2 regions of the Methylobacterium marchantiae genome follow, and region 2 is predicted to be linked to the other one. Evidence: predicted binding sites of a transcription regulator. Region 2 holds the regulator's gene; the other holds the start of a gene.

Region 1 (3,413 bases), on a different contig from region 2:
AACGACAGACCATAGGGATAGCCGTAGAACCAGTCGAGTTCCGGCATGTGCTTGAAGTTCATGCCGTACATCGAGGCGATCAGGGTCGGCGGCACGCCCACCACCGAGACGACGGTGAGCACCCGGAAGGTGTTGTTCTGCTCGATGTTGATGAGGCCGAGGGTCGCGTCGAGGAGGAACTGCACGTTTTCCGACAGCCGGATCTCGAACTCGTCGAGGGAGGCGATGTCCCGCCGCAGGGTCTCGAAACGCGGCATCTCGCCCTCGCCGAGGAGGTGTTCGCACTCGCCGGCGACGAAGGGGAGAATGCGCTCCAGTCCGAGCAGGCTCGAGCGGATCTTGCCGAGCGCCTTGCCCCGTCGCCCGACGCTTCGCAGGATGCGCCGGAGGGCGAGGTCGCGCCGCCGCGGGGTTCCGGTGCCCGGAGTCCTGCCGGCATCGCTGGCGACGCCGCCTGCCCTCACGTCGAAATCGAAGATCCGGGTGGAGAGCGCGTCGAGGTCGGACCCCATCTCCTCCAGGGCGTCGGCGAGGCTGTCGACCAGTTCCTCCATCAGCAGCAGGAAGATCTCGGTGCCGGACGCGCAATCGCCGTCGCCCTCGCCGATGCGCTTCTTGACCTCGGCGAAGGCGCGCAGCTCGTTGAACCGCACGGTGATGAGGCGGTCCTTCGTCAGGACGAAGCCGAGCGGGGTCAGCTGCGAATCCACCTTGTCGAAGGTGATCATCGGCGTGGATAGCGAGAGGCCGTTCTTGAGGCGGCGCAGGCGGCTCGAATTCTCGACCTCGCTCAGGGCCTTGCGCGAGGGCACACGCAGACCCGTGGCCGCCTCGATGTGTTCCGCCTCCTCGGCGCTCGGGTCGTTGAGATCGATCCAGATCGCATGGTTCGGCACGGTGCCGCCATCGGCTGCGCCGGAATGCTCGACCGCGCCTTGCGGTCCCTGAAGACTGATCATGGGGCGATTATCATCCGTCTGTCGGCGAACGCGGAGCAGAACATGCTCTGTGAAGGCGGCACGACGCGACGTCGCCGTCTTGACTCGCGCAAGGCTTGAGCCTACCTCCCGCCTGGCTTTGGCACTCTTCGCTCGGGAGTGCTAACAGCCTGGGTTGGGCGCGCCCTCCGGCCGCATCAACGCCATCCATGAATTCGAAGCAAGAGGGCAGCTCATGAAGTTCCGTCCGCTGCACGACCGTGTCGTCGTCCGCCGTATCGAAGGCGAAGAGAAGACCAAGGGCGGTATCATCATCCCGGATACCGCCAAGGAGAAGCCGCAAGAGGGCGAGATCATCGCCGTCGGCCCCGGCGCCCGTGACGAAGCCGGCCGCGTGAACGCGCTCGACGTGAAGGTCGGCGACCGGATCCTGTTCGGCAAGTGGTCCGGCACCGAGGTCAAGATCGATGGTCAGGACCTGCTGATCATGAAGGAATCCGACATCATGGGCGTCGTCGCCTAAGGCGACCCGCCCTCTTCCTTCTTCCCATCCGAGCCCTTCGAGCGCGCTCTTCGATCGAGCGCCTCAGGGCTCCGAACCTCATGAGGATTTGAACATGGCAGCGAAAGAAGTCCGCTTCGGCTCCGATGCCCGCGAGAAGATGCTTCGCGGCGTCGACATTCTCGCCGATGCAGTGAAGGTGACGCTCGGCCCCAAGGGCCGCAACGTCGTCATCGAGAAGTCCTTCGGCGCGCCGCGCATCACCAAGGACGGCGTCACCGTCGCCAAGGAGATCGAGCTCGCCGACAAGTTCGAGAACATGGGCGCCCAGATGGTGCGCGAAGTGGCCTCGAAGACCAACGACATCGCCGGTGACGGCACCACCACCGCCACCGTGCTGGCCCAGGCCATCGTCCGCGAAGGCGCCAAGTACGTCGCCGCCGGCATGAACCCGATGGACCTGAAGCGCGGCATCGACATCGCCACCGCCGCCGCCGTCAAGGACATCGTCGCCCGCGCCAAGAAGGTCGCCTCGTCCGAGGAAGTCGCCCAGGTCGGCACGATCTCGTCGAACGGCGACAAGGAAATCGGCGAGATGATCGCCCATGCCATGCAGAAGGTCGGCAACGAGGGTGTCATCACCGTCGAAGAGGCCAAGACCGCCGAGACCGAGCTCGACGTCGTCGAGGGCATGCAGTTCGACCGCGGCTACCTCTCCCCGTACTTCATCACCAACGCGGAGAAGATGGTCGCCGAGCTCGAGGACCCCTACATCCTCATCCACGAGAAGAAGCTGTCGTCGCTGCAGGCGATGCTGCCGGTGCTCGAGGCCGTGGTGCAGACCGGCAAGCCGCTCGTCATCATCGCCGAGGACATCGAGGGTGAGGCTCTCGCCACGCTCGTCGTGAACAAGCTGCGCGGTGGCCTCAAGGTCGCTGCCGTCAAGGCTCCGGGCTTCGGCGATCGCCGCAAGGCCATGCTCGAGGACATCGCGATCCTGACCCAGGGTCAGATGATCGCCGAGGATCTCGGCATCAAGCTCGAGAACGTCACCCTCCCGATGCTCGGCCGCGCCAAGCGCATCCGCATCGAGAAGGAGACCACCACGATCATCGACGGTGCCGGCGAGAAGACCGAGATCGAAGCCCGCGTCGGCCAGATCAAGGCTCAGATCGAAGAGACCACCTCGGATTACGACCGTGAGAAGCTCCAGGAGCGCCTGGCCAAGCTCGCCGGCGGCGTCGCGGTCATCCGCGTCGGCGGCGCGACCGAGGTCGAGGTCAAGGAGAAGAAGGACCGCGTCGACGACGCGCTCAACGCCACCCGCGCTGCGGTGGAAGAGGGCATCGTCCCCGGCGGCGGCACCGCCCTCCTCCGCGCCCGTGAGGCCGTTCGCGATCTCAAGAGCGACAACCCGGACGTCCAGGCCGGCATCAAGATCGTGCTGAAGGCGCTCGAGGCCCCGATCCGTCAGATCGCCGCCAATTCCGGCGTCGAAGGCTCGATCGTGGTCGGCAAGATCACCGACAACACCTCTTCGATCACCTTCGGCTTCAACGCCCAGACCGAAGAATACGTCGACATGATCCAGGCCGGCATCGTCGACCCGGCCAAGGTCGTGCGTACCGCGCTGCAGGACGCCGCCTCCGTGGCCGGCCTCCTCGTCACCACCGAGGCCATGATCGCCGACGCTCCCAAGAAGGACAGCGGCGCTCCCCAGATGCCGGGCGGCGGCGGCATGGGCGGCATGGACTTCTAAGAAGTTCAGTACGCCCACGCTTCACGCGGTATGTCTAAGCCCGGCAGGCTGGGCTTAGACTTGGGTGCAAGAGTAAGGAGAGGGTCGCCGCGAGGCGGCCCTTTTCTCTTTAGAGCCTGTCTGATCGGATTTATCTGCGGCTTTTCATGCCAAAGCAGATCATCCCATCAGAGCACCTCAAGATGAGGTAAAGCCTTGGAAAGACAACTCAAAC
Region 2 (3,413 bases):
CTGAAGCTCTTCGTGAGATAGAAAACCGACACGGCGCAGATCGCCGAAAGCGCGACGGGTTTTAAAAATTTAATAATATAGCTTTCCATGATCCATGCTTTCTACGCAAAATACTCATACGGAAGCTTGCCGTCGACGGCTGAAACACCTTCGCCGGTGATTGCTACCTCGAATAGACTGATGAGATCGGAATTGAGGGGCCGTCAATCGGTCCGCTGGTCGACCGGACAAAACGACTTGTTATTCCGCTAAATTGGGACGAATTGTCCGTTGGCGTTCCGGCTGGAAATCTCCGCCCATGAGTTCGGCTACGGTCCCATGAGTTCGGCCACGGTGAGACAGTCCATTCGGCTGATCGACGGTGATGCGGCCTATAGGGTCGCCGCCTGGCAGGAACTCATGGAAACGTCGGGCGAGGTCCGCGTGACGCCCGAGGAGGCCCGGCGTTTCACGAGCGACTCGTCGTGGCGGCTGCTCGGCCCGGTGATGGTCGGGCGCATCACGGCGACCGCCTTCTCCCTCGTGCGCAACGAAGAGGTCGCCAAGCGGCCCGGCCTCGACCACGTCTTCTTCAACGGTTACGAGGCAGGCCGGGGTATGGGTGTCTGCGGCCGGCGCCAGATGACCTTCGAGGTCGGCTCACTCTCCGTCACGAAACTGTCCAGCACCGCGAACTATCGCCTCGAAGACATCACCTTCACCGCGCTGGTCGTGCCGCGCCGGCTCCTCGAAGCCGGGATGGGACCGGTCGATCCGATCGACGGACGGGTCTTCAAGCCGGACACTCCCGAGGCGATGATTATCGGTGCGCATATCCGTGCCCTGCTCGATCTGCCGGAGACGCTCACGCCCGCCAAGGCCGCGCTGGCGGGCCGCGCCAGCCTCCTCCTCCTCGCGGCCTGCTTCAGCCGGTCGGCTCCGCAACTCGTGAGCGGCGCCGACCCGGAGGCCGAGACCACGAAGGCGATCCGCCGGTTCATCGACGATCACCTCGCCGATCCCGATCTCGATGCCGCCCTGATCTGCCGGCATTTCGGCCTGTCGCGGTCGCGGCTCTACCGTCTGACGAGCGCGACCGGCGACGTCGCCCGCGTCATCCGGCGGCTGCGCCTGACGCGGGCACATCGCGAGATCGCGGCGCGGCGAAAGACCGACGTTCCGATGACCGAGATCGCGGCCCGTTTCGGCTTCCGCCAGGAGCGCAGCTTCCGCAGGGCCTTCCAACAGGCTTTCGGCTACTCGCCCGCCGAGCTCAGGGCGAGGGCCCGCTCCGGCGCTTCGATCTCGCTCCCCGATGCCGGGGCCGTCGTCGACGATTGGTTCAACGAACTCTAGCTCGCCCGAGGCCGGTCTCCCTCAGCGGCCGCCCCGATCGAGCATCTTCGAGACCACCCGCGCCGTGTAATCCACCATCGGGACGATGCGCGCGTAGTTGAGCCGCGTCGGGCCGATGACGCCGACGACGCCGACGATCTTCTGGGAGCCGTCCCGGAACGGCGCCGCGATCATCGAGGAGCCGGAGAGCGAGAACAGCTTGTTCTCCGAACCGATGAAGATCCGCACGCCCTCGCCGCCCTCGGCCCGGGAGAGGAGCTCGATCACGTCCTTCTGCGTCTCGAGATCGTTGAACAGCAGGCGGATGCGCTCGAGGTCCTCCACCGCACGCAGGTCGTCGAGGAGGTTGGCCTGGCCGCGCACGATGAGCTGGCGCGCGTCCGACGGTCCGACGGTAGTGGCGAGGCCGGCATCGACCAGGCGTTCGGTGATGGCGTCGAGCTCGCGCTTCATCGCCTCGCGGCCGGCCTCGATCTCCGCCCGCAGATTCCCGAGGGTGCGCCCCTGGAGCCTGGCATTAAGATAGTTCGAGGCTTCCTGCAGGGCGCTGGCCGGCAGGCCCAGAGGTAGGTCGAGGATCCGGTTCTCCACCGAACCGTCGTCGGAGACGAGGACCACCAGAGCGCGGGCAGGGTCGAGCCGGACGAACTCGATGTGCTTAAGATGCACGTTGGTCTTGGTGGTGAGGACCACGCCGGCCCCCCGCGAGATGCCGGACAGCAGGGTCGAGGCCTCTGCCAGCGCGCTCTCGAAGGTGTGGCCCGAGGCGGCGGCACGCATCTGCGCCTCGATCCGCTCCTGCTCCTCGATGCCGACATCGCCGATCTCCAGCATGGCGTCGACGAAGAAGCGCAGGCCCATCTCGGTGGGCAGGCGGCCGGCGGAGGTATGCGGCGCGAAGATCAGGCCAGAATGCTCCAGATCCGCCATCACGTTGCGGATCGAGGCTGGGGACAGGGCCATGGGCAGGATGCGCGCGAGGTTGCGCGATCCCACCGGCTCGCCCGTGGTGAGGTAGCTCTCGACGATCTGCCGGAAGATCTCTCGGGTGCGCTCGTTCAGGGCCGAAAGGGCCTGGAGCTGCTGCTGGGATGAGAAGGGGCGCGCGCGTTCGGTCAATGGGTTCTTCCTGAACCGCGATTGTGTCCGGCTCCGCGCCCGCGCACAACCTTTACCGCCGCGGCATCGACACCATCCCCAGACGCGCCGCCGCAAAGCGGAATGCCCTTTGCGTTGCGCTGCCGCCTTCGCGCCGCCACGAGTCTTCGCGGGTCCCGGGCCGGCGCGCATCGAACCCCTGTCCCGCAGAGATGAGCGACGCCGTGCCAGACCTCGACCGTGTGGTGAAGGAGATTGCCGAGGAGATGGCCGACCGGCAGGACCGGGGCGAGGTCGCCACCTACATTCCCGAACTCGCCCGCGTCGACCCGAAGGCGTTCGGCATCGTGGTGATCGATGCCGACGGGCAGGTGGCGGCGGGCGGCGACAGCGACACGCCGTTCTCGATCCAGAGCATCTCGAAGGTCTTCACCCTCACCCTGGCGCTCGGCATGGTCGGCGACCGGCTGTGGCGAAGGGTCGGGCGCGAGCCCTCGGGCAGCCCGTTCAATTCCATCGTTCAGTTGGAGCGCGAGCGCGGCATCCCGCGCAATCCCTTCATCAATGCCGGCGCCATCGCGGTCACCGACGTGATCCTGTCGGGCCACCAGCCGCGCGAGGCGCTGGGCGAGATCCTGCGCTTCATGCAGTTCCTGGCCCAGGACCCGACCATCACCATCGACGAGGCGGTGGCGGCCTCCGAACTGCGCACGGGTTTCCGCAACATCGCCCTCGCCAATTACATGAAATCCTTCGGCGTCATCGACAACCCGGTCGATTTCACCCTCGGCGTCTATTTTCACCACTGCGCCATCGGCATGTCGTGCCGGCAGCTCGCAACGGCGAGCCGCTTCCTGGCCCATTCCGGCCGTCACCCGCTGACCGGACATTCCGTGGTCTCTCCGGAGCGCGCCAAGCGCATCAACGCGGTGATGCTCACCTGCGGGCATTACGACGGCTCCGGCGAATTCGCCTATCGG

The links. The regulator HrcA, encoded in region 2, represses chaperone genes, less so after heat shock. The targets are predictions, from matches to a motif close to GTTAGCACTCNCNNNNNGNGAGTGCTAAC.
Region 1: the regulator HrcA is predicted to act here: its motif matches at 1,077-1,105, upstream of groES (co-chaperone GroES).

Annotation. Positions count from the first base shown of each region.
Region 1 is NZ_JBHTND010000014.1:35,697-39,109, forward strand. It holds gene ACFQ4G_RS11760 (magnesium transporter CorA family protein) at 1-959, opposite strand, end outside; gene groES (co-chaperone GroES) at 1,174-1,461, shown strand; gene groL (chaperonin GroEL) at 1,556-3,199, shown strand.
Region 2 is NZ_JBHTND010000025.1:38,571-41,983, reverse strand. It holds gene ACFQ4G_RS16800 (hypothetical protein) at 1-89, opposite strand, end outside; gene ACFQ4G_RS16795 (AraC family transcriptional regulator) at 334-1,335, shown strand; gene hrcA (heat-inducible transcriptional repressor HrcA) at 1,357-2,454, opposite strand; gene ACFQ4G_RS16785 (glutaminase) at 2,658-3,413, shown strand, end outside.